Regions from separate parts of the Salinibacterium sp. SWN1162 genome, predicted to be linked through region 1. Evidence: predicted binding sites of a transcription regulator. Region 1 holds the regulator's gene; each other region holds the start of a gene.
What was found. The regulator HrcA, encoded in region 1, represses chaperone genes, less so after heat shock. The targets are predictions, from matches to a motif close to TTNGCACTCGNNNNNNNCGAGTGCNAA.
Positions count from the first base shown of each region.

Region 2: I6E58_RS06035 (Hsp20/alpha crystallin family protein) is a predicted target of HrcA. The motif match lies at 4,326-4,352, and genes of this name have one in related genera.
Region 3: groL (chaperonin GroEL) is a predicted target of HrcA. The motif match lies at 8,261-8,287, and genes of this name have one in related genera.

Region 1 covers NZ_JADYWT010000001.1:1,538,258-1,548,229, forward strand. The annotation lists gene I6E58_RS07265 (DUF4190 domain-containing protein) at 118-528, shown strand; gene lepA (translation elongation factor 4) at 640-2,508, shown strand; gene I6E58_RS07275 (DUF1990 family protein) at 2,513-3,109, shown strand; gene I6E58_RS07280 (HAD family hydrolase) at 3,209-3,880, opposite strand; gene hemW (radical SAM family heme chaperone HemW) at 3,984-5,234, shown strand; gene I6E58_RS07290 (DUF4870 domain-containing protein) at 5,249-5,623, opposite strand; gene I6E58_RS07295 (DUF4870 domain-containing protein) at 5,716-6,084, opposite strand; gene hrcA (heat-inducible transcriptional repressor HrcA) at 6,296-7,318, shown strand; gene dnaJ (molecular chaperone DnaJ) at 7,342-8,442, shown strand; gene I6E58_RS07310 (16S rRNA (uracil(1498)-N(3))-methyltransferase) at 8,449-9,180, shown strand; gene I6E58_RS07315 (histidine triad nucleotide-binding protein) at 9,198-9,548, shown strand; gene I6E58_RS07320 (PhoH family protein) at 9,538-9,972, shown strand, end outside.
Region 2 covers NZ_JADYWT010000001.1:1,284,465-1,294,436, forward strand. The annotation lists gene I6E58_RS06020 (ATP-dependent DNA helicase RecG) at 18-2,132, shown strand; gene coaD (pantetheine-phosphate adenylyltransferase) at 2,204-2,692, shown strand; gene fgd (glucose-6-phosphate dehydrogenase (coenzyme-F420)) at 2,711-3,727, shown strand; gene I6E58_RS06035 (Hsp20/alpha crystallin family protein) at 3,836-4,276, opposite strand; gene I6E58_RS06040 (hypothetical protein) at 4,429-4,719, opposite strand; gene I6E58_RS06045 (alpha/beta hydrolase) at 5,114-5,890, opposite strand; gene I6E58_RS06050 (TIGR03557 family F420-dependent LLM class oxidoreductase) at 6,118-7,131, shown strand; gene cofE (coenzyme F420-0:L-glutamate ligase) at 7,171-7,959, shown strand; gene I6E58_RS06060 (MoxR family ATPase) at 8,141-9,112, shown strand; gene I6E58_RS06065 (DUF58 domain-containing protein) at 9,206-9,972, shown strand, end outside.
Region 3 covers NZ_JADYWT010000001.1:1,017,357-1,027,328, forward strand. The annotation lists gene I6E58_RS04780 (alcohol dehydrogenase catalytic domain-containing protein) at 1-102, shown strand, start outside; gene I6E58_RS04785 (zinc-binding dehydrogenase) at 339-1,379, shown strand; gene dapC (succinyldiaminopimelate transaminase) at 1,399-2,514, opposite strand; tRNA gene I6E58_RS04795 (tRNA-Thr) at 2,998-3,071, opposite strand; gene I6E58_RS04800 (DMT family transporter) at 3,108-4,079, shown strand; gene msrB (peptide-methionine (R)-S-oxide reductase MsrB) at 4,076-4,474, opposite strand; gene I6E58_RS04810 (GNAT family N-acetyltransferase) at 4,528-4,986, shown strand; gene I6E58_RS04815 (HtaA domain-containing protein) at 4,986-5,822, shown strand; gene I6E58_RS04820 (hemin ABC transporter substrate-binding protein) at 5,830-6,936, opposite strand; gene I6E58_RS04825 (DUF3263 domain-containing protein) at 7,069-7,353, shown strand; gene I6E58_RS04830 (LytR C-terminal domain-containing protein) at 7,366-7,962, shown strand; gene groL (chaperonin GroEL) at 8,330-9,958, shown strand.

The sequences.
Region 1 (9,972 bases):
CTCTCGGGTTAAAGTCCCCATCAGAGTTCGCCGGCACGTCGGCAGGCGGGCCGTCCCCCTGCACTTTCGGGGGTTACCCCGATACCCGACGGTCGTCGGCTTTTTTACCTTAGATACATGACCTCTTCAACCCTTTCAGTTTCATCCGCAACTGACGAGCGCACCGCTACTGACGTGCCCACCTCTACTGACGTGCCCACCTCTACTGACGTGCCCACCGCTACTGACGTGCCCACCTCTACTGACGAGCACAGCACCGCGTCCGCCCCTCGCGCCGCAGCCTCCCGCACAATGAGCGTGCTCGCGCTCTGCCTCGGTATCGCGTCGCTCTTCTTTGCGCAGAGCGTTGTCGTGCCGCTGGCTGCGGTGATCTTGGGTGTGTTCGGCTCGCGCGATGAACCAACGGGACGGGGTTTCTCTATTTGGGGGATCGTCCTCGCCTGCGTTGCCACCTTCGGCTGGGTGTTGGTCGTTATCGCTGGGGCACTGGCGACTCTGCCATTCCTCTTGCTGGCGGCAGCGTTCTAGCGGCACTTTCTGGCGCATTGACAGCCCGAGCATCCGCCCCCGTAATGGCTCCGGCCTGTCGTATTGGGCGGGTGCGCGCAGGAACGTCCGCTTCATGGGAGAATTGGGCGGATGTCTCCTCGCGCCTCTTACACACTTGAGCCTGCTTCGACCGATCCTGCGTTTATCCGCAACTTTTGCATCATTGCGCATATCGATCATGGCAAGTCCACCCTCGCTGACCGCATGCTGTCGGTCACGGGGGTTGTTAGCGACCGCGATATGCGGGCGCAGTACCTCGACCGTATGGATATCGAGCGTGAGCGCGGCATCACGATCAAGAGCCAAGCCGTTCGAATGCCGTGGGCGCTTACCGACGAAAACGGTAAGGAACAGTCCTACGCGCTGAACATGATTGACACTCCTGGTCACGTGGACTTCACCTACGAGGTGTCCCGCTCGCTGGCCGCCTGCGAAGGAGCCATTCTTCTCGTTGATGCCGCTCAGGGTATCGAGGCTCAGACTCTCGCCAATCTCTATTTGGCGATGGAGAACGACCTCACGATCATTCCGGTGCTGAACAAGATCGACCTGCCGGCAGCAGATCCCGACAAGTACGCCGAAGAAATCGCTGGCCTCATCGGTTGCGACCCGTCGACGGTGCTGCGCGTCTCGGGCAAGACCGGAGTAGGTGTTTCTGAGCTTCTCGACGAGGCTACGCGACTCATCCCGGCTCCGGTCGGTAACCCGGATGCTCCGGCTCGCGCCATGATTTTTGACTCGGTGTACGACGCCTACCGTGGCGTTATTACCTACGTACGTATGGTCGATGGCCAGCTCTCGCCGCGCGAGAAGGTCATGATGATGTCGACTAAGTCGGCTCACGAACTGCTTGAAATTGGGGTGAGCTCTCCCGAGCCGACTCCCACGAAGGGCCTTGGCGTTGGTGAAGTGGGTTACCTCATCACCGGTGTGAAAGACGTGCGCCTGAGTAAGGTTGGCGACACCGTCACGAACCATGCCAAGCCGGCCGAGATAGCCCTCAAGGGCTACTCAGAGCCGAAGCCCATGGTGTTCTCGGGGCTGTACCCGATCGATGGCTCCGACTACCCGGTGCTGCGCGAAGCTCTCGACAAGTTGAAGCTGTCGGATGCCGCCCTCGTTTACGAGCCCGAGACATCCGTAGCTCTTGGCTTCGGTTTCCGCTGTGGTTTCTTGGGCCTGCTGCACTTGGAAATCGTGCGCGAGCGTCTCGAACGCGAGTTCAACCTCGACATGATCGCTACGGCTCCTTCGGTTATTTACGAAGTGATGGGCGACGACAAGAAGTTCACGACTGTGACGAACCCGAGCGAATTCCCTGGCGGAAAGATCGCGAGCGTTTCTGAGCCGATGGTGAAGGCTTCCATCCTGACCCCCAAAGACTTCGTGGGTACGGTCATGGAGCTGTGCCAGTCGCGCCGCGGCACCATGCAGGGCATGGAATACGTCGGTACCGACCGCGTAGAGCTTCATTACACGATGCCCCTCGGCGAGATCGTGTTCGACTTCTTCGACCACCTCAAGAGCCGCACCCAGGGCTATGCGAGCCTCGACTACGAGCCCAGTGGCGACCAAGAGGCTGACCTCGTGAAGGTTGACATCCTGCTGCAGGGTGAGGCCGTCGACGCGTTCAGCGCCATCGTGCACCGCGATAAGGCTTATGCCTATGGCGTTCTCATGACGGAACGCCTCAAGAACCTCATCCCGCGCCAGCAGTTCGAGGTACCGATTCAGGCCGCCATCGGCGCTCGCATCATTGCGCGGGAGTCGATCCGTGCGATGCGTAAGGACGTTCTCGCTAAGTGCTACGGCGGTGACATCAGCCGCAAGCGCAAACTCCTCGAGAAGCAGAAGGAGGGCAAGAAGCGCATGAAGATGGTTGGTCGCGTCGAGGTTCCGCAGTCTGCCTTCATCGCTGCGCTTTCGGGCGAAGTCGAAGCCGGAAAAGACAAGAAGTAAACCGATGGATGCGCGCACCTACCCCAATGCCCCTGTTACGTATGGGGCGGTCGGTGCCACGCGTGGCCATACCTTTACGGTGCTTCCCCCTGCCGGATTCCGCCGGGTTCAACGCAGCGCTCGAATCGGGCATGGAGAAGATCGCTGGGCGTTCGCACGCGAACAAGTGTTGACCTGGGGGGTGAAACGTCGCAGCGGGTTTGGCGTGACGCTTCTGCCTCGCGATCCGCACGGTGAGAACCGGGATCTGTCGGTCGACAGCAGCGCGCATCCTCATGTGCGCGCCGGAGACACCATCGTGCTCTCGATAGGCAGCGGTCGGTTTACGGCCCATGAGCCCGTGCGGGTGGTCTACGTGGTCGACGACCCGAAAGTTGCCGGCTTTGCTTACGGAACGCTCGAAGGGCATCCGCTGCGGGGCGAAGAGTCATTCATGGTAGAGCTGCGCGACGACAACTCAGTGTGGATGACGGTGCGATCATTTTCTCGACCGGCATCCTTCAAATGGATGTTGGTGGCTCCGGCTCTTCGAATCTTCCAATACATCGTCGTGACCCGCTACCTGCGTGCTCTTTCCGGAGCAATTCGTTCGTCGGAATAACGACCCGGAGACCGTGGCTCAAGCGGAGCCGAGCGTGCACCTAGCTACTCGACGTTAGTCCTGCCGAACTTCACTGCTGCATCCTGCGCGGCGTTGCGATCAGCCTCGGCGTGCGAGTTCGTCGATAGTGCCCAATACATCCTCGAGACCACCGACCAGATCGTCGACGACGACGAGGGCACTGGTGTCGCGGAGATCGGCCACGCTGTAAGCCCCGGTTGCAACGGCGATGAACGGAATTTGAGCTGAATCGGCAGCTATTCCGTCGTTCGGGGTGTCGCCAATGATGACGCTGGGGCGGTCACCGAGCATGGTGGCGACGAGCGATGTGAGGTGGTGGCGGTCAGGCGAACGGTCGCCGAAAAACGAGTGAGTCCAGTCGAAGTCTTCTTCTGAATAGCCGGCGGCGGTGAGTTTCACGCGCGAGTGCTGCGGGCCGTTGCCCGTGAGCAGCGCATTGGTCCATCCGTGACCGGCCGCGTGGAGGAGCGCTGCCGGGCCGCCGGGTACTGCCGTTCGCACATAGCCAGTCTCGAGCAGCTTGGCGGTGCGCACGTCTAGCTCGGTGAGCACATCGTCGAGCATGGCGGCGGGATGCCCGTTGATCTCGAGAAGCGCAGCGAGAATCTGGCCTTCGGTCTGCCCGTGCGGGTTCGTGATGAACTGGCGGGGAGCTTCACCCGTGACGTGGGTGAACGCCTCGAGGTAGACGGTGGCACCGTCCGTGGAGTTGTGGATGAGCGTTCCGTCGATGTCCCAGAGAATGTGCATAGTCACCCATCCATGCTCCCACGCGAGAGGTGCGACAATTGACGGGTGCTGCTCGCCGTCATGAGCGGCGCACTTTCTTCATCAGTTGTTAGGGGATTAGTTCGTGCCAGGTGCGTTGCCGATAGCTGATCCTGCTCCTCTCGATGGAGCCTTGCCGGCCAGCGTCGCTGTCGGTTCTGGCGACCGTGACTGGAGTGTGTACATCCACGTTCCGTTCTGTCGGGTGCGCTGCGGCTACTGCGACTTCAATACCTACACGGGTGAGGAACTGCGCGGAGCTAAGCGGGCGGACTACGCCGACGAAGCAATAGCCGAAATTAGGCAAGCAGCCACCGTGCTAGAGAATGCGGGCGTAGCGCCGCGCAAAGCCTCAACGGTCTTTTTTGGCGGCGGCACCCCCACTCTGTTGCCGGTAACCGACCTCACTCGAATGCTTGCCGCGGCGCGCGATACGTGGGGTTTTGCGGATGACGTCGAAGTCACCACCGAAGCCAACCCCGACTCTGTCGACAGGGAATACCTTCTCGCGCTCAAAGAGGCTGGCTTCACTCGAGTGTCTTTCGGGATGCAGTCCGCGGTGCCGCACGTGCTCGCCACGCTGGAACGTACTCACGACCCCGAGAAGGTTCCGCACGTCGTGAAATGGGCTCGTGAAGTTGAGCTCGACGTGAGCGTCGACCTCATTTATGGAACTCCGGGGGAGTCGTTGGCCGATTGGGAGCGCTCGCTCGATCACGCCATCGCGCAAAATCCAGACCATATTTCGGCCTACGCGCTCATTATCGAGACTGGCACCAAGCTGGCGGCGCAGATCAAACGTGGCGACGTCGCTCCGGTCGACGACGACCTGCAGGCCGACATGTATGAGTTGGCCGATAAGAAGCTCGCCGCCGCAGGTTACGACTGGTACGAGGTTAGCAACTGGGCCAAACGTGATGACAATCCCGCTGTTAGCCACGCGAGCCGTCACAACCTCGGTTACTGGCTCGGTAATGACTGGTGGGGCGTCGGCCCGGGGGCGCACAGCCACGTCGGCGGGGTGCGCTGGTGGAACGTCAAGCACCCGGCGGCGTATGCCGACCGGATTGCTGCCGGGCACTCACCGGGAGCCGGGCGCGAGACGCTTGCTGATTCCAGCAAATATCTCGAGCATGTTCTCCTTCGTGCGCGAGTTCGCGATGGGCTAAAGACAGCGACGCTCGATGCTGAGGGTCGCACCGCCGTTGCCGGACTGATCGCTGACGAGTTGGTGGAGGCTCCGGCCGCGTTCAGAGGCACGATAAACCTCACGCTCAAAGGGCGCCTGCTCGCGGATGCCGTAGTGCGGCGATTGCTAGCAGACGCCCCCATTTAGAGCGAAAGTTCGAGTTACTTGATGAACTCGATGGTCAGCGGGTACTTGTACGCCTGTCCATTGTTGGCAGCAACCGCTGCAATGATGCTGAAGATCAGGATGATGATCGCCACGGCAAACATGGTCAGGTAGCCGATGACTACAAGCATCAGGATCACCGAAACTGCGTAGGCGATCGCCATGGTTATTTGAAAGTTGAGTGCGGTTCGTGCGTGGGCGTTGATGAACGGCCCGCGGTCTTTGAAGACGAGGTAACCCACTAGTGCGGGAACGAAGGAAAAGAAGATTCCCCCGACGTGAATGAGTGTCGCCCAGAGCTTTTCGTCGCTCGGACTCATCGGTTGGATCGGTGCGTACGGCGAGGCGGGGGGCGGTGTGGAATCTGACATGGCTCTATTAAAGCCTTACTTGGACAAAAAAGTAGCCCCGAGAGCAGAAGCTCCCGGGGCTCACTCGCTATCGACTTAGCCGATAAGCAGAATTACTTGATGAGGCGCAGTGCGAAGGGGTAGCGGTAGTTCGTGCCGTCCTTAGCCTTGGTGAAGCCGATGATCGAGAAAATCACCGACACAATGAAGACGATCGGAAGCAAGATTCCGCCGATGACGACGGCAATCAGAATGTTCGAGATCACGTAGGCGATGGCAACGGTGATCTGGAAGTTCAGTGCTTCTTTTGCTTCGGTGTTGGTGAATGCGCCGCGGTCTTTGAAGACCAGCCAGATAATAAGCGCGGGAAGGAATCCCAAGATTCCACCCAGGTGAGCGAATGACGCCCACTGGTTGTCCTCAGCCGTTGTCAGTTGAGCTGCCGGCTGGGGGGCTGCGGGCTGCGGATTTGCGTCAGTCATGTGTTCGTGCCTTTCAGGTGAACGAGGGAAGTTCCCGGGTTTCATCAAAGTGCTCGGTGTCACACCTGAGCATTTCCTCAAAAGGGTAGCGCTCAAGTACAAAGACACGCTACTGGTATGACTCGCGCGGTGCAACGGCTGTGTCGTGGTGTGTCGAGTAAGATTGGCAGTCGAACGGATTGAGTGCCAATCAAGAGAGGTGGGTGGTGGAATGGTTTCCGCCCGCGGTCTTGACGTGCTTCGTGTCATCGTGCAGGACTACGTTGCGACGCGTGAGCCTGTCGGATCCAAGTCAATCGTTGAGCGACATTCCTTCGGAGTATCCGCTGCAACGATTCGCAACGACATGGTCTTACTCGAAGACGAAGAGCTCATTACGGCGCCCCACACCTCGTCCGGTCGCGTGCCGACCGATAAGGGCTACCGCATGTTTGTAGACCAGTTGGCTGACTTGCGCCCCCTCACGAGCGCACAGCGCCAAGCGATTGAGTCTTTTCTGGGTCAGGCCGACGACTTGGATGACGTACTTGCGCGTTCAGTGCGCCTGCTGTCTCAGCTGACCAACAGTGTGGCCCTGGTTCAATATCCTTCGCTGGCTACGGCCCGCGTGCGGCACGTGGAACTGGTTCCGCTTTACGCGACCCGCATCATGACGGTGTTCATCACCGACTCCGGCCGGGTAGAGCAGCGTCTGATCGATGTCGTTGAGCCGCTTGACGAAGTCTTCCTGGGCGAAGTTCGCGCCAAGCTGAATTCGGCGCTGACGGGGCAATCGCTCCCGGAGGCCGCGGATCGGCTAGCCAGCTTCGCTCAGATTTTTCCCCTGGAACGTCAAGCTTTTGTGGGCAAGATTGCCTCGAGCTTGGTCGAGCAAGTGTTGGCGAACCGTGCCGACAAGCTCGTACTCGCGGGTACCGCAAACCTGGCGCGTACCGAACAAGACTTCACCGGCAGCATTTTTCCTGTGCTCGAGGCAATAGAAGAGCAAGTAACGTTGTTGCGCCTCTTTGGGGAGATGGAAGTAGCAAATGGATCGGTATCCACTCGCATTGGGCGCGAGAACGCAGAATTTGGACTAGAAGAGACATCCGTTGTCACCGGAGGATATTCCTCCTCGGGCGGCGGGGTCTCCCGCGTGGGCGTGCTTGGCCCGACGCGAATGGATTACTCAAACAATATGGCGGCGGTCCGTGCAGTAGCGCGGTACCTGTCTCGACTTTTAGAAGACAACTGAGCTCGTAAGGAGCAATCGGAACTTTGGCAGATCATTATGAAGCCCTCGGCGTTGCCCGCGAAGCGACCCCGGAGGAAATCAAGAAGGCGTACCGCAAGCTCGCTCGCGAGTTGCACCCCGACGTCAACCCCAGTGCGGATGCATCGGAGCGTTTTAAGTCGGTGACTCACGCGTATGACGTACTGAGCGATCCGCAACAGCGTCAGCAATACGATATGGGCGGCAACGGCGGTTTCGGCGGCGGCGGAGGAGGATTCGGCGGTTTCGGCGACATCTTCGAGACTTTCTTCGGCGGGTCAAGCCAGACTGCCGGCCCGCGTTCGCGTCGCGAGCGCGGTCAAGATGCGCTGCTGCGTATCGAGGTCAGCCTGAAAGACACGATGTTCGGTGTGACCCGCGATCTCGAGGTCAACACTGCCGAGCTGTGTGAGACGTGTGAGGGCAGCTGTTCTGCTCCCGGCAGCTCACCGGTTCGTTGCGATATCTGTCAGGGCAGTGGTCAGATTCAGCGTCAGGTTCGAAGCCTTCTCGGCAACGTAATGACGTCGAGCCCGTGCGGTACCTGCCGTGGTTACGGAACCATCATTGTCAACCCCTGCGCCACGTGTGCTGGCCAGGGGCGGGTACGGGCCCAGCGCACTCTGTCCGTCGACATCCCCGCCGGCGTTGAGACGGGACTGCGTTTGCAGATGCCCGGTCAGGGCGAGGTCGGCCCCGCTGGCGGCCCCAATGGTGATCTGTTCCTCGAGATCAAGGTGCGGCACCATGATGTCTTCAGTCGCGCCGACGACGACCTGCTTGCCACGGTCGAGGTCGAAATGATTGACGCGATTCTCGGTACTACCGTGAAACTCGATGGTCTCGATGGTGACATCGAAGTGAACATCAAGCCGGGCACACAGAGCGGCGAAGTGCTCACGGTTCGTGATCGTGGAATCACCAGTTTGCGCGGCACTAACCGCGGCGACCTGCGGCTCGGCATCCAAGTTGTCACGCCGACGAAGCTCAGCGGTGCCGAACAGACTCTGATCAAGCAACTCGCCGCCGTGCGCAAGAGCAAGAAGCCCCACTTCGCAGAATTCCAACAGGGCTTGTTCTCCAAACTTCGAGATCGGTTCCTGTAGCTCGCTATGGCACATCTGTATATCGACGAGGAGCTCGGCGAGGTGGCGGTTGGCGCTTCCGTTTCGTTGGGCAATGCCGAAGCGCGGCATGCGGTCACGGTGTCGCGCCTCAAAGTCGGCGAAACAATTGCGATCGGCAACGGCGCGGGGCTGATCGTTTCGGGCCCCATCACCGCGGCCGAGCACACTGAGCTCACCATTCAGGTTGTCGATGTACAGCAATCGCTGCGGCGAACCCCCGCGGTGTTCCTGGCCCAGGCCCTCGCAAAGGCCGATCGTGACGAACTCGCGGTGCAAGTTGCCACCGAACTCGGCGTTGACGGCGTCATCCCGTGGTCGGCGGCGCGCAGCATCTCTCGCTGGCAAGGCTCGAAGGTTACTAAGGGCCGCGATCGCTGGGCGGCCATCGTTCGCGAAGCGAGCAAGCAATCGCTACGAAGCTGGATCCCTGATGTTCTCGACCTCGTGACGACGAAACAGCTGGCGGCGTTTGCCTCCACGACGCGGATGCTGGTGCTGGAGCCCACGGCGACGCAAACTCTCGCTGAACTTGAAGTAGATGATCGTGACATCGTGCTCGTCGTGGGGCCGGAAGGCGGTGTCGCAGATCACGAGCTCGAACTCTTGACCGCGGCCGGAGCATCCACAATTCGATTGGGCAGTGAAGTGTTACGCACGTCGACAGCGGGGCCCGCAGCTATAGCGGCATTGAACGTCAAGCTTGGCCGCTGGAGCTAGAGGTTTAGGCTAGAGCTATGTCCGATTCCCCTTCGATCTTCACGAAGATCATCGCCCGCGAGATTCCCGCGGATATCGTTTTCGAGTCAGACGCGATCATTGCGTTTCGCGATATCGCGCCGCAAGCCCCCGTGCACCTGCTGGTCGTGCCTAAAACGGAGGAGTTCGCCAACGTCACCGAGCTTGCCGCCGGCAATCCCGCACTGCTGGCTGAACTCGTGTCGGTCGCCCAGAAGCTTGCCGACGAACACGCAGGCGGACAGTACAGACTGATTTTTAACACCGGTGAAAACGCCGGTCAAACCGTATTCCATGTGCACGCTCATGTGCTCGGTGGAAACCTCGAGGAAGGCACCCTTGGTCACTAGTGACTCCGAGTCCGCAGGTTCGACAGAGCGCGAGAGCGTTTCAATTGAAGTAGACGGCGTCGCCATGGTTCGTCTACTCGGCCCGCAGGATCGACTGCTCAAAGTCGTCGAAAGCAAATTTCCGAGCGTCGAAATGCATGTTCGGGGTAACGAAATTACTCTGAGTGGCGACTCGGCTTCAGTCGAATCCGCGAAAGAGCTCGTCGACGAACTGGTCACGATGGTGCGTGGCGGACATGACCTCGGCGAGATCGAGGTCGATGCTTCGGCGAAAATTTTGCGTGGTAACCAAGGCAGTCCACAGCAGTTGCTCGGTCAAACCATTCTGACGACGCGCGGCAAAGCGATCCGTCCGAAGACGCTGGGGCAAGCTCAATACGTCGATGCCATGGACAACAACACCATTGTGTTTGGCATCGGTCCC
Region 2 (9,972 bases), 250 kb from region 1:
GGCGCACCGCTACCTCGATGCAGCGTGGCCTCGGTTTGCTCACGGTCGGTGACCTCATGACGCACTATCCGCGGCGGTACGCGCGACGCGGTGAGCTCACGGCTCTTGCCGAATTGCCGCTGGATGAAGCGGTTACGATCGTGGCCGAAGTGCGCGAGGTGCGTAATCGCCCCATGCGCAACAAGCGTGGCTCCATTCTTGAAGTGTCGATCAGCGATGGCACGGGCATCCTGACTCTTACGTTTTTCAACCAGGCCTGGCGGGCGAACGAACTTATGCCCGGCGTGCGCGGAATCTTTGCCGGCAAAGTCGGGCAGTACCGCGGCACACGCCAGCTGGCACACCCCGACTACGAACTTTTCGATCGCGATGAGCTCGAGCTAAAAAAGCCTGAGCAGGCCAAGGGCTGGGCTGAGCAGCCAATCCCTATTTACCCCGCTACCTCCACGGTCGCAAGCTGGCAGATTCAGAAAGCGGTCGAGGTCGTGCTCGATACCCTCGGCCCGCTGGAGGACCCGGTGCCGGATGCCGTGCGCCGCGAACGCGAACTGCTGCGGTATTCGCAGGCGCTTGAGTTCGTGCACCGCCCCAAGGTCGACTCCGATTGGCGCAGTGCTCGCGATGCCCTGCGCTTTCAAGAAGCTTTCGTGCTGCAGTCCGCTCTCTTGCAGCAGCGCCAGAAGCAGCGCGAGTCTGAGGCGATTGCGCGCACGGCTGGCTCCCTGCTCGAAGGTTTCGATGCTGCGTTGCCGTTTACGCTCACGGGCGACCAGCAGTCCGTCGGCGAGCAGATTTTCCATGACCTCGCCGAGCCTGTGCCGATGAATCGCCTGGTGCAGGGTGAAGTGGGTTCCGGTAAGACGCTCGTCGCGCTGCGGGCAATGTTGGCTGTTGCGCAATCCGGTGGCCAGTCAGCGTTGCTGGCGCCCACCGAGGTGCTTGCTCATCAACACTTCCGGTCGATCGTGCGTACGCTGGGTCCCGATCTCGCGGCCGAGCTGCGCCCGACGCTGATCACTGGTCAGTTGCCCACGGCCGAGCGCAAGAAGGCCCTGCTGGCGACCGTTTCGGGCGCCTCTCGCATCGTCATCGGCACGCACGCTCTCTTGGGCGATGCCGTGAGCTTCGTCGATCTCGGACTCGTCGTCGTCGACGAACAGCATCGCTTCGGCGTTGATCAGCGCGAGGCTCTGCGCCTTAAGGGGGCGAAGCCGCCGCACGTTCTCGTTCTCACCGCCACCCCGATCCCGCGAACGGTCGCGATGACGGTCTTCGGTGACCTCGACATTTCGTCCATCGCTGAGCTTCCTGCTGGCCGCCAGCCGATCAGCAGCCACGTGGTCCCGCTGGCCGAGAAGCCCGGCTGGGTCTCGCGCGTCTGGCAGCGACTGGCCGAAGAACTGGCCATCGGCCGGCAGGGGTTCGTCGTGTGCCCCGCGATTGATGCCAAGACCGAAGAGCCTGGCACTGAGCCCGCCCCGAAAGCAACCGACGATCCGGATGCCGGCCCGCCGCGCCCCATTGCCAACGTCACCGAGGTGCTGGCGTCGCTCCGCAGCAACGAGGTTCTGGCGGGCAAACGGATCGAGGCGCTGCACGGCAAGCTCTCGAGCGACGAGAAAGACGAGCTCATGCGCGCGTTCGCCGCCGGCGACATCGATGTGCTTGTCGCAACGACCGTGATCGAGGTGGGCGTCGACGTGCCCAACGCTTCCGTCATGGTCGTGCTCGATGCCGACCGCTTCGGAGTCTCGCAACTGCATCAGTTGCGCGGCCGCGTGGGCCGTGGTGGCGTCCCCGGCCTGTGCCTGTTTGTGACAGCAGCCGAGGGGGAGTCTCTCGCTCGCGAGCGGGTCGAGGCTGTGGCATCCACTCTGGATGGCTTCGAGCTGGCCAACAAAGACTTGGAGCTGCGTCGCGAAGGTGACGTGCTCGGCGGAGTGCAATCGGGTGGGCGTTCGAGCCTCAAGCTCTTGCGCGTGGCCAACGACGGGCAACTCATCACAGAGGCTCGGGAGGCGGCACAAACGGTGCAGGCCGCCGATCCGACCCTTGCGGAGCATCCGGCGCTCGCCGAAGCACTGCAACGCCGCCTCGACGAAAGCGCCGAAGCCTTCCTCGGCAAGAACTAGCGGCCGCACTGCAGGGTCGCCGCACAGCGAACTCCCACGCGGCGGAAGGCCCCAGCCACTATCGTTGAAGCATGAGTCGGATCGCTGTCGTTCCCGGGTCCTTTGACCCTGTCACCCTGGGCCACCTGGACGTGATTGAGCGGGCGGCAAAAACCTTTGACGAAGTGCACGTTCTGGTCGTGCACAACCCCGGTAAGACGGCTCTTTTGCCGATTGCCCAGCGCGTCTCGCTGCTCGAGCAAGCGATAGCGGATGCTCGGTTCGCCGGCAACATCCGCGTCACGAGCTGGAGCATGGGTTTGCTCGTTGACTACTGCACTGAGGTCGGTGCGAGCGTCATCGTGAAGGGCATCCGTTCTCAAGTGGATGTCGCGTACGAAACTCCTATGGCGATCGTGAACCGCGATCTTGCAGCCGTCGAAACCATCTTTATGCTGCCGAACCCCGCCCACGCGCACGTTTCCAGCTCGCTCGTACGCCAAGTGGCGGCGCTCGGCGGAGACGTTGCGCCCTATGTACCGCGGGTGGTTTCCGAATTTTTGCAAGCGCCGCGCGACTAACACCGGCACAATAGGTTTATGACTCTCACTCTCGGATACAAAGCGTCAGCTGAACAATTCGCCCCGCGCGAACTCGTAGAGATTGCGGTGGCCGCCGAAGCTCACGGCATGGAGAGTGTTGCGGTCAGCGACCACTTTCAGCCGTGGCGTCACGAGGGCGGTCACGCGCCGTTCTCGCTGAGCTGGATGGCGGCAGTGGGCGAGCGCACGAGCACGATTCGTATTGGTACGAGCGTGATGACTCCGACGTTCCGCTACAACCCTGCTGTGCTCGCTCAGGCCTTCGCGACGATGGGCTGCCTCTACCCGGGGCGCATCATGCTTGGTGTCGGAACGGGCGAAGCGCTCAACGAGGTAGCGACCGGATTCCGCGGTGCCGGAGAGCAGGACTGGCCCGAGTTCAAGGAGCGCTTCGCTCGCTTGCGCGAATCGGTCCGTCTCATGCGCGAACTCTGGACCTCCGACCGGGTGTCGTTCGAGGGGGAGTACTACTCCACTCACGGTGCGAGCATTTATGACCGCCCCGACCAGCCCATCCCGATCTACATCGCCGCCGGTGGCCCCATGGTGGCACGGTACGCCGGTCGTGCCGGTGACGGTTTTATCTGCACGTCGGGCAAGGGCATGGCCCTCTACAACGACGCGTTGATTCCCGGAGTGAAGGAGGGCGCGGCCAAGATGGACCGCAAGTTCGAAGACATCGACCGGATGATCGAGATCAAGCTGTCGTACGACACCGATGCTGACGTAGCCCTCGAGAACACTCGTTTCTGGGCGCCGCTCGCTCTCTCCAAAGAGCAGAAGCACGACATCACCGACCCGATCGAGATGGAGCGCGCTGCCGACGCTCTGCCGATCGAACAGATCGCGTCGCGCTGGATTGTGGGCAACGATCCCGACAAGATCGTTGAAGAGATTCGTCCGTACGTGGATGCCGGCCTCAACCACCTGGTGTTCCATGCGCCCGGTGGCGACCAGCGTCGCTTCCTCGAGCTCTTCGAGCGTGACATCGCTCCGCGCTTGCGGGCGCTGTAGGGCCTAGCGCGCGAGACGCGCACACGGGTTAACACACGATGGGCGGATGCGTGAAGCATCCGCCCATCGTTGTCGTGTCGGCAAGAATCGCCGACTACTGACAGCCGGCTAGCTCGTGACAGCGACCTTGTCGGTCGATCGAGACTGGTTGTCGGCGTTGGTGCTGACCTCAATCTTGCGAGGTTTCGCCTTCTCCGACACCGGGATAATCACGCTCAGTACGCCGTTGTCGTAGCTAGCGCTGATGTTCTCGCGGTCGATCCCGGCACCGATGCTGAATTGGCGCAGGTAGGAGCCGTAACGACGCTCCTGCGAGAGCCATTTGGCGCCGTCGCGCTCGCCGGCCGTACGCTCGGCGCGGATCGTGAGCAACTGGCCATCGACGTCAACGTCAACGGATCCGGGGTCGACACCCGGGAGATCGGCGGTGAGGACGTACTCGTCAGCCTGACGATAGAGATCCACAGGCATGGGCTGGGTGCCGACGCGGGACTGGGCAGCTGCGGAGAGCCTGTCGAGTTCGGCAAAAGGATCAAATGACAGTGTCATGGGAAACCCCTTTCTCAAAGTTGAGTCACCGTGACTCAACAAGAACAAATTAGCACTCTCATCTGGAGAGTGCCAAGTCATTGTGCTCACAGTTCGCTGACAACGAAAAGACCGCCGCCGGAGAGATCCGGCGGCGGTTTTTTGTGGTGTTATCAGCGGATGATGAACCGCGGATAGTTGTGCTCGGCGCGAGCCCTGGCCTGAGCCAGTCGTTCGCGACGGAGCTGGTGTTCGGCCCGCTGCTGAGGCGAGGCGAGCAGTCGAGAGCGGTGCGGCCGGCGACTCCAGGTGATGAGAGCGACGCCGAGATGCAGGGCAAGACGGTCGATGACTCCCACGCTACGTCGTGCCGCGTGGTGCGGTTTCTCGACAGCGGCTGAAGCGGCGCTGAGTTCGGGCGGATGGTCATGGCGGTCTTTCGGAGCCGCCAGTGTTGCGTTCATGAGATGTCTTTCGTGAGCTGTATTCGTGAGAAAAGTGGATGCGGAAGGCGCGCCCAATTGCGCTGTGTCAGGTGGTGACCCAACGGCATCCCCCAGTGATCGCGAGTCGCTGAAAGAGGGAAGATCATCGCGAGGCGAACGCACCCGCATAAGGGGATGCAGACTCGTCAGTCAATCGCCGTTGGCGATGATCGAGTTGGGTCGTGTGCTCCGTGAGCGCCGCCACCGTCAGAACCGGTGAGCGGAAAACGCTAACCGGTTAGGCGGTGAGGGTGCCGACGGAGCCGGCGGTCGTGGGGTTCTTCGTAACAGTAAAAATAAACACGCGAGGCTCCTTTCAATAGTTGGCGTTTGCTCAGTGTAGGGCGAGTGGTCGCTGACGACAAGACCCGATTTAGGTGCGATGCAAAGCCGTGATGATGGCATCGGCGAGCTCCGCCGGTTTCGTGAACTGCGGCCAGTGCCCGGTGGGCAGGTCGACGAGTTCGAGGTCGCTGAGCTGGGCGAGCTCGGCAGCAAAGAGTGCCCCTTCGCTCATCCACTCGCGCACTTGGTCGGCGGAGAACTCGCAACAGATGACGGTAGCGGGCACACTGAAGCGCGCTGGAGTAGCGAGCGACTGCGGGGTGCTCGCGATGAGCGCGGGCTGGGGAATCGCGATTTCGCGAAACCAGTCCCGCAGTTCGGGGGTCAGATCGACGAGGTCTTCGTTGTCGAACACGCTCCACTCGGGCAGGGGAATTTCGCCGTCGACGGTAGGCAGCTCGGTGTTAATGGGCATACCGTTCGGCAGCGGCACAGTGTCGACGTGCACGATTCTGGCGAGACAGGTGGGGCGGGCATCCGCTACCGCCTGCGCGATCGGGCCACCACCGCTGTGCGCGACCAGAGCGATGCGTGGCGTTGGTTCTTCGTCTTCGTCGCCGTTTTCGCTGCCGTCGGCTTCGACGTGCGTGAGGGCGTCAACGACCGCGACTACAGCCCCAACGTGATCGGCCAGAGTGACTTCAGCACGGTGAGTGTCGCGGCGCCGCAAGCCGGGAAGGGTGAGCGGATGCGCGGTGTGACCGGCATCTCGTAGCGCGCGGGTTATCGGAGCCCAGGAGTCTCCGTCAAGCCAAAATCCGGGGATAAGAATGACGTGCATCAGCGGGCTAGCGGTGCTGATCAATCACGATCGGGCTTCGAGATCGCCCAAGGCTTCGCTCGAGGCTTCGTCTCTGGTGAAACGCACAAGACGCAGCGCGGTCTTTCGTGGTGAGACGGACAGAAAACGCGCCGAGATTCATGCTGACTCCTCATTGAGTAGATCGCCATTATCCGCCCGCAGCCCCGCCAACTCAACGGTTGTGCGAATGGTGGGCCCACTTGGGCCGCCGTAAGCGCCACAATAGACGGATGCCCGTGACTGTTTCTGCACCCCATATCGGCTACGCCGCCATGCTCGAACGTTTTCATCCGCGCGAGGTGATGGGCTTCGCCCAGCACGCGGAGAGTCGGGGTTTCCGCGGCGTCATGGCGGCCGATCACTACCAGCCGTGGGTGCCGCAGCAGGGGCAAGCGTCGTTCGTGTGGAACGTGCTCAGCGGTCTCGGTGAGACGACGACAGGCGATCTCGGCACGGGCGTCACGGCGCCGACTTTTCGTTGGCATCCAGCCATGGTGGCGCAAGCCTCCGCGACCCTCGCTGCGATGAACCCGGGCCGTCACTGGTTGGGCCTCGGCAGCGGCGAAGCGATCAACGAACACATCATTGGGCAGTACTGGCCCGAAGCTCACGAGCGCATCAATCGGATGTTCGAAGCCGTCGAGATCATCAAGAAACTCTTCGCCTCGGGGCTCGCGAATAAAGACGTTCGCCACGAAGGGCAGTTCTATCGCCTCGAATCCACACGCCTCTGGACCATGCCAGCCGTCGCCCCCGAAATCTTGGTGGCGACGGCTGGCCCGGTCGCCGCGAAGCGAGCCGGCAAGACCGTCGACGGCCTCATCACCGAAGCCGCACCCCTCGAGAAGATCGACATGCTGCTCAAGCGATTCGCCGAAGGCGCCCGCGAGGCAGGGCGCAGTCGAGAAAGCCAGAGCCGCGTGCTGCGGCTGCACTTGAGCTGGGCCGAAACAGATGAGCAAGCCATGCGCAACGCGCTCACCGAGTGGCCGAATGGTGGTTTGCGTTTCGCTAAGAACGACATCCGCTCGCCGTTTGAACTCGAACAGCTTGCGCGAATGGTGCGACCAGAAGACTTCGAGGGGCGGATGCCCGTCAGCGCCGATCCCGACGTGCACCGTGCTTACATCCAGAGCTACCTCGACGCCGGGTTCGATCGCATCTATCTGCACAACGTGGGTCGCAATCAGCGAGAATTTCTGGATGTCTTCGGCCGCGACGTGCTTCCCGCACTGCGCAAGTAGTAGCGCGCGCGAATAATGCCCCACACTAGAAGCGTGAGAATGAGCGCCTGGGCCGTACCCGGCATCCCCGAAATCGTGTCCGGTGACGACCTTGTCGAGGTGATCGCGGGTGCCCTCGTTACAGAGTCCGGCGATGTGAACGCGGGCGGTTTGCTCGATGGTGACATCCTCACCGTGACCTCCAAGATTGTAAGCAAGGCGGAGGGCCGCTCGGTTGAAGCGGCAGATCGCGAACAAGCGATCACCGACGAAACCGTGCGCATCGTCGCGTCGCGCGAGCACCCCAATGGTGTGACGCGCATCGTCGAGAACCGACTCGGTCTCGTGATGGCGGCCGCCGGCGTTGATTCCAGCAACACTCCCGACGGCATTGTTCTGCTCTTGCCGCTCGATCCCGACGCGACCGCGCGCACACTGTGTGCTGGCCTGCGGCAGCGATTCGGCGTGACCGTCGGCCTCGTGATTACCGACACCGTGGGCAGGCCCTGGCGCAAGGGGCAGGCTGACATCGCTATTGGTGCCGCCGGCATCCACGTGCTTGATGACCTGCGAGGCACCGCGGATGCTTCGGGCCGCCCGCTCGCGGTGAGCGTCACGGCGCTCGCGGATGAAGTTGCTGCCGCCACCGATCTCGTCAAGGGCAAGGCCGGGGGATTGCCCGTTGCTGTGCTGCGCGGACTCGGCAGTCACGTTGCTGATCTCGATGCTCCTGGCGCCCGTTCGCTCGTGCGCAGCGGCCCCGAAGACATGTTCAGCCTCGGCACGAAAGAGGCCTGGATGGCGGGCTTCGATGAAGCGCATGACGAGAGCGCCCTCAAAGAGGAATAATGCTCGACTGTCGGTGATTTTGCCTCTACGATAATCGGATGGGGCTCTTCATTTCGTGCGCGTACTTCGAACACCAATCCGCGATCCACGCTCTCGAAGAACGCCTCCGCGACCGCAAACAATTGCCCTAGTGGTAGACGGGTGTAAGACTCAATCCATGGATGACCCTAGCTCCAGCGTGATGCCCGCCGACGTGTTTCACGATCACTGTCATGCCATTATTCGCAGCGTCTCGACCGTGATCGATGGCAAGGATGAGGCGGTGCGACTGGCGCTGACGGTACTGCTCGCCGAGGGGCATCTCCTTATCGAAGACGTTCCTGGCGTCGGCAAAACCATGTTGGCGCGCGCGCTGGCTCGCACGGTCGACAGCACTGTGTCCCGCGTGCAATTCACCCCCGATCTGCTGCCGGCCGATATCACCGGCGTTTCTGTGTACAACCAGAACACGCGCGAATTCGAGTTCAAGAAGGGGCCCGTTTTCGCGAACATTCTGATCGGTGACGAGATCAATCGCGCGAGCCCCAAGACGCAGTCGGCCCTGCTCGAGTGCATGGCCGAATCTAGCGTGACCGTCGACGGCACCACGTACGATCTCGAGGCACCGTTCATTGTGGTCGCGACTCAGAACCCGATCGAGATGGAGGGCACTTACCCGCTGCCCGAAGCTCAGCGCGACCGTTTCATGGCTCGCATCTCCATGGGGTATCCGGATGCCGCTGCCGAGCTGGAGATGCTGCGCTCGCGCGAGCTCACGAGCCCGCTCGACGCGCTTGAGGCAGTTGTCTCAGTAGAGGAGTTGCGAGAGCTGATTGCTGCAGTGCGACGCGTCTACGTGAGCACAGCGGTCGAGGAATATGCCGTGGCGATTGCCCAGGCGACCCGTCGTGATCCCGAGGTGCGGTTGGGGGCGAGCCCGCGGGCGACGCTGCATCTCGTCCGGGCGGCAAAGGCTCGGGCGGCGATCGACGGCCGTGACTTCGTCTTGCCCGATGACATCGATGCGCTTGCCGTGACGGTGCTGGCTCACCGAATGATTCCTGCGCGGCATTCCTCGCAGGCATCCACTGTGCTGACGGGACATTCGATCGCTGATGTCGTCGAACGTATCGTCGCGGAGACGCCGGTTCCTCTGGCCTCCGCGGCGTCCTAGTCGACGTCGACGCCGATGCCTCGCCTGCGACCGTTTCGAGCCCTCTCGCTTGCGCTGAAGGTGGTGCGACTTACCGCGCGTGGAAGTACGTTCGTGGTGCTCGGTAATCTCGCGATCGTGGGCGGCTATGTGGCGGGTATGCCGATTTTGTTATATGCGGGATGTTTTGCGCTCGCGCTGCCGTTGATGGCGGTGGTTCTCGTGCGTTCGCGCGGCTCATCGCTGGCCGTGAGTCGGCGTTTCGCTTCTCCAGTCGTGGAGGCAGGGACCACCAGCGTCGTCACGCTGCGCGTCGATAACCTCGCGCGCACCAGTCTTCGAGGAATGCACTGGGCCGATCGTCTGCCGTGGCGTCCGTGGGCAACGGCGAGCGGTTGGCTGCCTCCGCTGTCGGCTCGGATGGGTGGGCTCAACCGCCGCAGCGCGGCCCAACTGACCTACTCTCTCACCCCGGCGGCCCGAGGCGTATTCGAAATTGGCCCGCTTCTCTTGCAGAGCGCCGACCCGCTCGCGCTTGCGCTCGGTAGCTGGAGTGTGGGCAGCGTTACGGAGCTCACTGTTACGCCGCGAGTGGTCGCGCTGTCTCATTCGGCGTTACTCGCTCAGTCGGGCGACGGCGAGGCCCGAGTGCTCCAACGTCGCTCGGCAGGCGACGACGACGACGCGATGACACGCGAATATCGCCGCGGAGATGCGATGCGCCGGGTGCACTGGCGAGCATCCGCCCGCCATGGCAGCCTGATGGTGCGCCAAGAGGAACAGCACAGTTATCCCGAGGCACGCATCATCGTGGATACAAGGTCGAACGGTTATCCGGATGCGAGCCACGCCGAGTCCGGCCGCCAGCCAGCCGGATCCGT
Region 3 (9,972 bases), 520 kb from region 1:
GGCCTCGTCTTCGATCAGACCGTGAAGCTCGAGCAGACCCCTGACGGCTACACCGCGATGGATGAGCGCACCGCTCTGAAGGTGATGGTTGACCCGACGTAGCGGCCGCGCGGATGCCGCCGGCGAGCTTAGGGTCAGATTCGCGCATGCAGAAGACGTGATGCGCCAACTGAAGACGTCATGCGCCTGCTGAAGACGTGATGCGCCTACTGAAGACGTGAAAGTCCCTGCCCAAGTTCAAAGAATGCCCCGTGTACTCTGGTTTCGTCAGCCGGTCGCGCTCACGGATTGCCGGGGAGAGCGACCTCAGCCGCAGGTTCATTGTGCGAGGTAACTCTATGAAGGCAGCATTTCTCTACAGTGCGGGCGATGTCCGAGTCGAAACGGTTGCGGACCCCGTTATTCAACAGAAAACGGATGCCATCGTTCGGGTGGTCCGTGCCTGCGTCTGTGGGTCAGATTTGCACCCCTTCCACACCCGTAAGGCCGGCCCGACCGCTGCTCCCATGGGGCACGAAATGGTCGGCATCGTGGAGGAAATTGGCTCCGAGGTCTCCACGGTGAAACCGGGGGACTTCGTCGTCGCCACGTTTACTTACCAGGACAATACCTGCGTCTTTTGCCAAGAAGGTTTCCACACCTCCTGCCTCCACGGCGGTTTCTACAACAAGCCTGAGGTCGGCGGCTTCCAAGCGGAATACGCACGGGTGCCACAGGCAGACGGCAGTCTCGTGGCTGTGCCGGGCGTCGACGAGAAGAGTGAACTGCTCCCGTCACTTCTCGCCCTGTCCGATGTCTACCTCACGGGGTACCACGCCGCGCACATGGGGCGAGTCGGAGCAGGTATGACGGTGACGGTGATCGGCGACGGCGCCGTCGGGCTGTCTGCCGTCTTGGCGTCAAAGAAGCTCGGAGCCGATCGGGTCATCCTCATGGGGCGCCATGAGTCGCGCACTGATATCGGTGTCGAGTTTGGGGCAGACGAGATTGTTGCCGAGCGCGGAGAAGAAGGGGTAGCCCGGGTGCGCGAACTCACCCGCGGCGAGGGGAGCCACGTCGTCATCGAGGCGGTTGGCCACTTCCCGGCTTACCAGCAGGCCCTGGGGTCCGTCCGCGTGGGCGGCACGATCTCCCGGGTAGGCGTTCCGCAGTACTCCGAAGCGCCAATCGGATGGGGTTCGCTCTTCAGCCGCAACATTACGCTCACAGGGGGACCTGCCCCCGTGCGCGCCTATCTCGAGCCGGCGATCAAGGATGTGCTCGATGGCGCGATCACTCCGGGCCGCGTCTTCGATCGCGTGGTGAGTATCGACGAGGTGCCGCAGGCTTACAGCGCCATGGATGCCCGCGAAGCGCTGAAGGTGATGATCGCCTTCTAAGGAGAGAGCTGCTGTTTCGTCAGCGCGCCCACGACTGTAGAGCGGTTATCGCTCGGTCTAGGTGCTCATCCCGAACCGTCACGGCGAATCTCACGAATTGAGCACCGCTCGGACCGTAAAATTCGCCGGGGGAGACGAGCACGCCGATGTCGGCTAGCTTCATTGCGGTGTCCACTCCGCTTTCTCCCAGCATGGCCCACAAATACAGGCCGCTCTCCGATCCATGAATCTGGAATCCAGCAGCCTCGACGGCAGATCGGAGACGCTCGAGTCGGGAGGAATAGAGCGCGCGCTGTGCAACCACGTGCTCGTCATCGGAGAGGACTGCGCTGAGCACCTGCTGCACGGGCGCAGGGACGATGAGCCCGAGATCTCGTCGTCGCGATGCGATGTTCGTGATGAGATGCTCGTCCCCAGCCACCATTCCGGCACGGTATCCGGCCATGTTCGATTGCTTACTGACCGAATAGGAGGCGAGAACGTTGCTCCTGTCGTCACCGACCACTCGTGCGTCGAGGATGGACGGTATCCGCTCCCCGTCGACCTCGTTCAACACGGCGTAACACTCGTCGCCGACGATCACCGCACCGAGTTCACGAGCGCGAGCGACCGCGCGACGCAACTCGTCAACGGTCAGGATTTGGCTGTCGGGGTTGCGAGGGGAATTCAGCCAAATAAGTTTGGTCGCCTCTGGCCACAGGGCGGGATCGTCTTCAGCGACGACGTCGGCACCCACAGCTAGTGCCCCTGCGTCGTAGGCGGGATAGGCCAGCGCGGGGCGTACTACGACATCGCCCGCACCCAGTCCGAGCAGGAACGGCAGCAGACCCAGCAACTCTTTAGAGCCGATCGTGGGAAGCACTTCGCCCCGAGTGAGGGTGACTCCGCGGACACGATCGAACCAGTGCACCATTGCGTCGCGCAGTTCGACTACTCCAATGGTGAGCGGATAACCCGGCGCGCCACCCGCGGCTGCCAGCGCATCGATGAAGACCTGCGGCGTCGGGTCAACGGGAGAGGCGGTCGCGAGGTCTGCGAACCCACCCGGATGGGCGACGGCGCGACGACGAAGCTCCGCCTGAACATCCTTCGATGAAGGAATCAGGGAAGTCGGAGGCAATAGGCAGGCGATCACGCTGCAACTCCGGAGCGATCGAGTGGGAGCACCAATACTGCCGGGGGATCGGTCGATCGGGCTCCGATGTAGTTGAAGAAAGCGTTCATGTCGTTCACTAAACCAGCGCTTTCTATCAATCTCATGGGCGCCAACAGGCGTCCAAGACGAATCACCGAGCTCGTGACCGCACGGTTTTCAGCCGACGCTGCGAGCTGTCGAGGCTGCGATTCTGGATCAACGGGTGAGGCTTGGATCATGCGAACGCTGCCGATTTCGAAGATCAAGGAGCGTCGGAAGGAGCTTGGGCTGCAGAGAAGGGTTCGGCTTCGACCAGTCAGTGAAGCTCGAACAGACCCGCCGGCTACGCCACGATCGATGAGGGTGCCGCCCTCACCGTGGTGGTCGACCCGACATGGCGGCTCGACATCGACGACTGGTTAAATAACAATGTCGAAGGCCGTTAGGGTTAAAGCAACCCCGACGGCCCTCGACATTCTGTTGGGCCTCCTGTCGGATTCGAACCGACGACCCCCGCTTTACAAGAGCGGTGCTCTAGCCAGCTGAGCTAAGGAGGCTTGGGCCAACGCCCTATTTTAGACATGAATGCACCCATGCTCCCAACCACACCCCGAAGTCGGCGTCGTGCGCTCGCGGGAATCTTCGCCGCAATCGTCGCCGGCGGCCTCGTCGCAGCCCAAAGTCGCATCAACGGCGAGCTCGCTGTAGAGCTTCACGACTCCACTCTCGCCGCGTTAATTTCCTTCGGCTCAGGCCTACTTATTCTCACGCTCATCGTGCCATTCGTGCCCACCGCTCGGGCTGGTTTTCGTACACTCCGCACCGAAGTAACCAGCAGACGCCTGCCTTGGTGGTACCTCACCGGGGGAGCGTTCGGCGCTTTCTTTGTCTTGACTCAGGGTCTCGCAGCCACCGCGCTGGGCGTCGCACTCTTCACCGTGGCGGTCGTCGCGAGTCAAACGATCAGCTCCGCCGTGATCGACCGCGTCGGAATCGGCAGCCTTCAGAAGCGACCGGTCACGGTCTTGCGGGTGGCGGCATCCGCCCTCGCAGTGGGGGCAGTAATTTTCTCGGGCCTGGCCGACTTGCGCCTCGACGGGCCGTTCCTGCTCGTGTTTTTGCCGTTGTCAGCCGGATTCGGGATTGGCTGGCAGCAGGCCATCAACGGTCACGTGCGTCATGTGACGCGATCGCCGCTCACAGCCACGTACGTCAACTTCATCGTCGGTACCTCGGTGCTGGCGATCGCAGCGATCTCCTACGGCTTTGCGAGTGGCTGGCAGCACACCTTCCCGACCGACCCCACGCTGTACATCGGCGGCGCGATTGGTGTGATCTTCATCGTGGTTGCAGCGGTGCTGGTGCCGATAACGGGTGTGCTGTTCTTTGCCCTCGGATCGATCGCCGGCCAACTCATCGGGGCGCTCGCGCTCGAAATTCTTTTGCCTACAGACAGCGATGGGGTGGCACCGACCACCGTAATCGGTGTGGTGCTCACCCTCATCGCTGTGGCGATCGCGTCACTCTCGAGTCAACGACCGCCTAAAACTCTGCTGTCGAATTAGTCTTGTTCGTCGAACTCTAACGAGCTCGAGTTCAAGCAGAAACGGTCTCCGGTCGGCGTCTGGTGGGCGTCGTCGAACAAATGACCTAGGTGTGAACCACACGTGGCACACACAACTTCGGTGCGCACCATTCCGAGCGAACGGTCTTCGCGAAGCTCGACGGCATCCGGGTTGATGGCTTCATAGAAGCTGGGCCATCCCGAACCGGAATCGAACTTGGTGTCGCTCTTGAAAAGCTCAGCGCTGCAGGCGCCACAGCGGTAGGTGCCCGCACGCTTCTCGTCGAGAAGGGCGCCAGACCACGGACGGTCGGTTCCGGCTTCGCGCAGCACTGAGTACTTGATTCCGAGCTCATCGCGCCATTGCTCTTCGGTCTTTGTCACCTTGTACGTCATGTGGTCTCCTCTGTTCGTGAGCTTTCGCCGCTCAGTACATTAAACTCGGGGATGTGACTATTGATTCCGTGATCGCCAAGTCTTGGGGCGAATTAACAACATCCGAGCTCTACTCGATCATGAAACTGCGCACTGACGTATTTTTTGTTGAGCAAAAAGTCGACGAGACCGAACTTGATGACCGCGACCAAGAAGATGCCACACGGCACTATTGGATCGCTGACGAGCTCGGAGTCGCCGCCTACATCCGCGTCCTCCACAACGAAACCGCGGAATACCTCGATGGCCACTGCGTCATCGGTCGCGTTGTAGTGAGAGATGATCGCCGTGGCCAAGGTCTCGCGCAGATCATCATGAAGCGCATCGTCGACGACTACAACGGCCAGGCCATGATGCTGCACGCCCAGGACTACATCGTGCCGCTCTACGCCAAATTCGGATTCGAATCCTTTGGTGAACTGTACGAAGAAGCCACCATCATGCATCAGTCGATGTACCGTCCCGCCCAGTAATGCGCCGCCTCAACGTCTGCTTGCTCGGACCCGCCGCGCTCGTGGTCACCGCCGTCGCTATCGCACTGACGCCGATGACAAGCAACGCTGCGGTTCCGGATGCCGCGGGCGCGAGCCTTGCGCACGCGAATATTGCACCCGCCGATGCCACCCTTGCCGCCGACTCCGCCGTGTGTGATGTGTCGGATGCCGCGATCACCTGGGGCGTCAAAGAGTCGCTTCGGTCGTACATCAGCGGCACGATTGCTCACGGCGAGTGGGCTGTCGGCGACGGCGCCACTTACGAAACCCCCAATTTCGGTTGGGCTGCAGGCTCGGGCGAGCTCGACGCGGGCGAAGGCACGATCGCGTTCGACGGAACGCTTCGCTTCACGGGGCACGATGGCATCCTTGACACCACGCTCAGCGGGCTAGAAATTGTCTTTGACAGCACCCCGACAGCAGTCCTTATCTTCGATGTTTCGGGGACCACTCAAGATGGTCTCCCCGTGGATGCGGTCGACGTGAAGTTCGCCACGATTGACGTCTCAGCGATCTCGGTCGACGACGGCACAGCGGTGCTCGACAGTGCTCCAGTGACGCTCACCGATGCCGGCTCCGCTGCTTTCGGAACCTACCCAGCGGGCGAAGAATTTGACCCGATTACTGTGAGCTTCAGCGCAACGCCCGAGTGCATGCCTGAACCGCGCGCGACCTACCCGGTTGTGGCCCGCAACCTCATGGTGTTGGCGTCCGTTGTCGTAATTGTCGGTGGCGTCAGCGTGGTCTTCTTCGTCAGCCGTCGTCGCGGGACTGCTCGCACGCTCGAACCCACGAAGGACAGCAGCGACAGCTGAGCGCGATTTAGGAGCCGGAAGTCGGCGCGTAAATTGCGCGAGCCAGCGCATCCAGCACGGTGACGGTGCGGGGGCCGAAGCTCAGGATCTCGCCGTCATCCATCTCAACGAATCGTTGGTTCATGCCCGCCTCGGTGAGAGCCACTGCGGGCCGTGCTTCGAGCAATCCGCTCACGCCACCCACGCTTTCGAGACCGCCGGTCATCACCAAAATGAGATCGGGGTTTGCCGCAACCATCGCCTCGTCTGTCATCGGACGCATACCTTCGAGGCCAATCTCGGCCGCAACATCCACCCCGCCCAGAGCGTCGATGAGAACATCGGAGCCCGACTCTTGGCCGAACAAGTAATACACCCCCGAGGTGCCCCTCAAGTAGAGGAACATCATGCGTAAACGCTCACCGGAGGGCACGATTTCGGCGATTTCGGCAATCTTTGCGTCGATCTCGGCAGTCAATTGTGAACCCAGAGCTTCACCAGCGGCCGGAGCGCCGAATGCAGCGCTCGTTTGCCGCGCCAGCTCGGCAACGCCATCCACGGACGCCTCGGTGTCGACAAACACCACGGGAATGCCGGCATCCCGTAGCTGCACCACAACGTCGATCGGGCCAATCGACCCATCTGTCAGCACAAGATCGGGGCGTAACGCCAGAATCGCCTCGCTATTGACGGTATGAGCGTTCGACGTAATTACAGGCAATTCGGATGCCTCATCAAACGTCGTCGAGATATCTCGCGCCACGAGAGAATCGATCAAGCCCAACCCAGCGATCGTCGCCGCGATCGACCCTGAAATATCCATGGCCACCACGCGATCCGTCGACAGCACCGTCACGGGAACCTCGCCTGACAAATCATGGGACATGACGGTTACCGGCAACGACTGCGCGGGCACTTCATCCGGAACCGAAATACCGGAAGTCGGAAGCGCCGCCTGCACGAGCCCGCTGTAGTCCTTCGCCTCGTTCAACACCGTCAACGACGACAGCGGAGAGGAAAGGTCAGCGGTCACCGTCACTGCAGCAGTCTGCGCAATCGGCGAAGCCGAGCATCCGCTCGTAGCCAGCAGAACGCCAGACAACACCACAGCAGCAGTGAGGAGTCGGGTGCGCATAGAAACCAATCGAAGAAAGGGGTACTAAGGCAATCCTAACCTCGAGCGGCGCCGAATGGGTCCTCAAGCCGAGTCGCTCGACAAAGCCACACGGCCCACGCCCTAGGCTTACCTACACAATGGAGGTAGGCCGTGTCAGAAAACGAAAGCGCATCACGCCCCGCCACCGGCCTGTCTGAGCGCGACACCGCCATCCTCGACTTTGAGCGCGAATGGACCCGCCACGTCGGCGCAAAAGAAGAAGCAATCAGCTCCCAGTTTCACGTCTCCAGTGCACGCTATTATCAAATGCTCAACTCGGTAATCGACACCCCCGCAGCCGTACGATACGATCCCATGCTGATCTCGCGACTGCGCCGCACTCGAGACAAGCGCACGCGCGCCGTGCGCACCACCAATCACCACAACGAAGAATAGACAGACTAAGCAATGGCGAGTTATCCCAAAGACCGATTCGACGAACTGCCCGACGACGTCGAACGCATTGGTGCGCACCGTGGCCCCAAGCGACGCGGGCGCGGCTGGATCAGCTTCGCCTGGGCTCTGCTCGCCACCGGTGTACTCGTCTTCGGTGGCCTCTTCGCCCTCAGCCAATACCTTGATGACGACCTCGGGCTGCCCTTCTTCGCCAGCCCCGAAGAGACCATCGCCACCCCAGAACCCACCGCAACCGTTGCCCCGGTCACCGACCCCACCACCATTGACCCGGCACGCAAAATCACCATCGACGTGCTCAACGGCACCGCTGAAAGCGAACTGGACAGCACCGTACTCGACGAACTGACCGCCGCAGGCTGGCCCACTGGCAGTGCCGCACCAGCCTCCGACCGAGCCATTGAAGTCACCTACATCTATTACAGCAACGAAGCCGACGAAGACGTCGCCGCCGGGCTCGCAGCAACCCTCGATCGTGGAGAAATTCGCCTCGTAGAAGCCGACGTATTCCCCGCCGCTCAAATCACCATCGTCATCGGCGCCGACTACCTCGCATCGGCCACAGCCTCAACCGAAGAACCAACCGAATAGCGCACGACGAGGCGAAGTAAGCACCACCCTCACGCACACAACCGAGCGCTCCATGCTGACGCGGGCGCAGCCGCAGCGGGTGCGCTGGGCTGTTGTGCACTCGCCCCTGTCGAGCGCGCTGTGCTGTCGTGCAGTCGCCCCTGTCGAGTGCGCTGTGCTGTCGTGCACTCACCCCTATCGAGCGCGCTGTGCCGTCTTGCACTCGCCCCTGTCGAGTGCGCTGTGCCGTCTTGCACTCGCCCCTGTCGAGTGCGCTGTGCCGTCTTGCACTCGCCCCTGTCGAGTGCTAATTTTGACCTTGGCACTCGCATAGGCTGAGTGCCAACTTATTCGCTTGTACGACGTCCGGGAGGGACGAGAAACACACATGGCAAAGATCATTGCTTTCAACGAAGAGGCCCGTCGCGGCCTTGAGCGCGGCCTGAACATTCTCGCTGACGCCGTAAAGGTCACGCTCGGCCCACGAGGTCGCAACGTAGTTCTCGAGAAGAAGTGGGGCGCTCCCACCATCACGAACGACGGCGTGTCCATCGCCAAAGAAATCGAGCTCGACGACCCGTTCGAAAAGATCGGTGCAGAGCTCGTCAAAGAGGTAGCAAAGAAGACGGATGACGTTGCCGGAGACGGTACGACCACCTCTGTTGTTCTTGCACAGGCTCTCGTACGCGAAGGCCTCCGCAACGTTGCTGCGGGTGCAGACCCCATCAGCCTCAAGCGCGGAATCGAAAAGGCAACCAACTCGGTAATCGAGGCCCTCATTGCGAGCGCCAAGGAAATCGAAACCAAGGAAGAGATCGCGGCTACCGCATCCATTTCTGCTGGTGACCCCGAGATCGGTGCACTTATCGCTGAGGCGATCGACAAGGTCGGCAAGGAAGGTGTTGTCACCGTTGAGGAGTCGAACACGTTCGGCACCGAGCTGGAGCTCACCGAAGGTATGCGCTTCGACAAGGGATTCCTGTCGGCATACTTCGTCACCGACCAGGAGCGTCAAGAAGCGGTCTTCGAAGACCCTTACGTTCTTATCGTCAACGGCAAGATCTCGAACATCAAGGATCTGCTCCCCATCGTCGACAAGGTAATCCAGAGCGGCAAGCAGCTGCTCATCATTGCTGAAGACGTCGACGGCGAAGCGCTTGCAACTCTCGTTGTGAACAAGATCCGTGGCATCTTCAAGTCGGTTGCCGTCAAGGCTCCTGGCTTCGGTGACCGTCGCAAGGCTCAGCTCGCTGACATCGCCATCCTCACCGGTGGACAGGTCATCTCCGAAGAAGTTGGACTCAAGCTCGAGAACGCAACTCTCGAACTCCTCGGTCGCGCCCGCAAGGTCGTTATCACCAAGGATGAGACCACCATCATCGAAGGTGCTGGTGAAGAAGAGGCGATCGCAGGTCGCGTCAAGCAGATCCGCGCCGAGATCGACAACACCGACAGCGACTACGACCGTGAGAAGCTCCAAGAGCGTCTCGCCAAGCTCGCCGGTGGTGTTGCAGTCATCAAGGCTGGTGCCGCAACTGAGGTTGAACTCAAGGAGCGCAAGCACCGCATTGAGGACGCAGTTCGTAACGCCAAGGCAGCTGTTGAAGAGGGAATCGTCGCCGGTGGTGGCGTGGCTCTGATTCAGGCTGGCAAGATCGCATTCGACAGCCAGGCAATGGCTGACTTGGTCGGCGACGAAGCAACCGGAGCGAACATCGTTCGCGTTGCTATCGACGCTCCGCTCAAGCAGATCGCACTCAACGCTGGCATGGAGCCGGGTGTTGTTGCTGACAAGGTTCGCAACCTCGCTGTAGGTCACGGTCTCAACGCAGCTACCGGCGAATACGTCGACATGCTTGCTGCTGGAATCAATGACCCGGTAAAGGTAACGCGCTCAGCTCTGCTCAACGCATCGTCGATCGCTGGTCTGTTCTTGACCACCGAGGCCGTTGTCGCTGACAAGCCCGAGAAGAACCCGGCACCCATGGGTGACCCGTCGGGCGGCATGGACTTCTAAGTCCACCGCTTCAC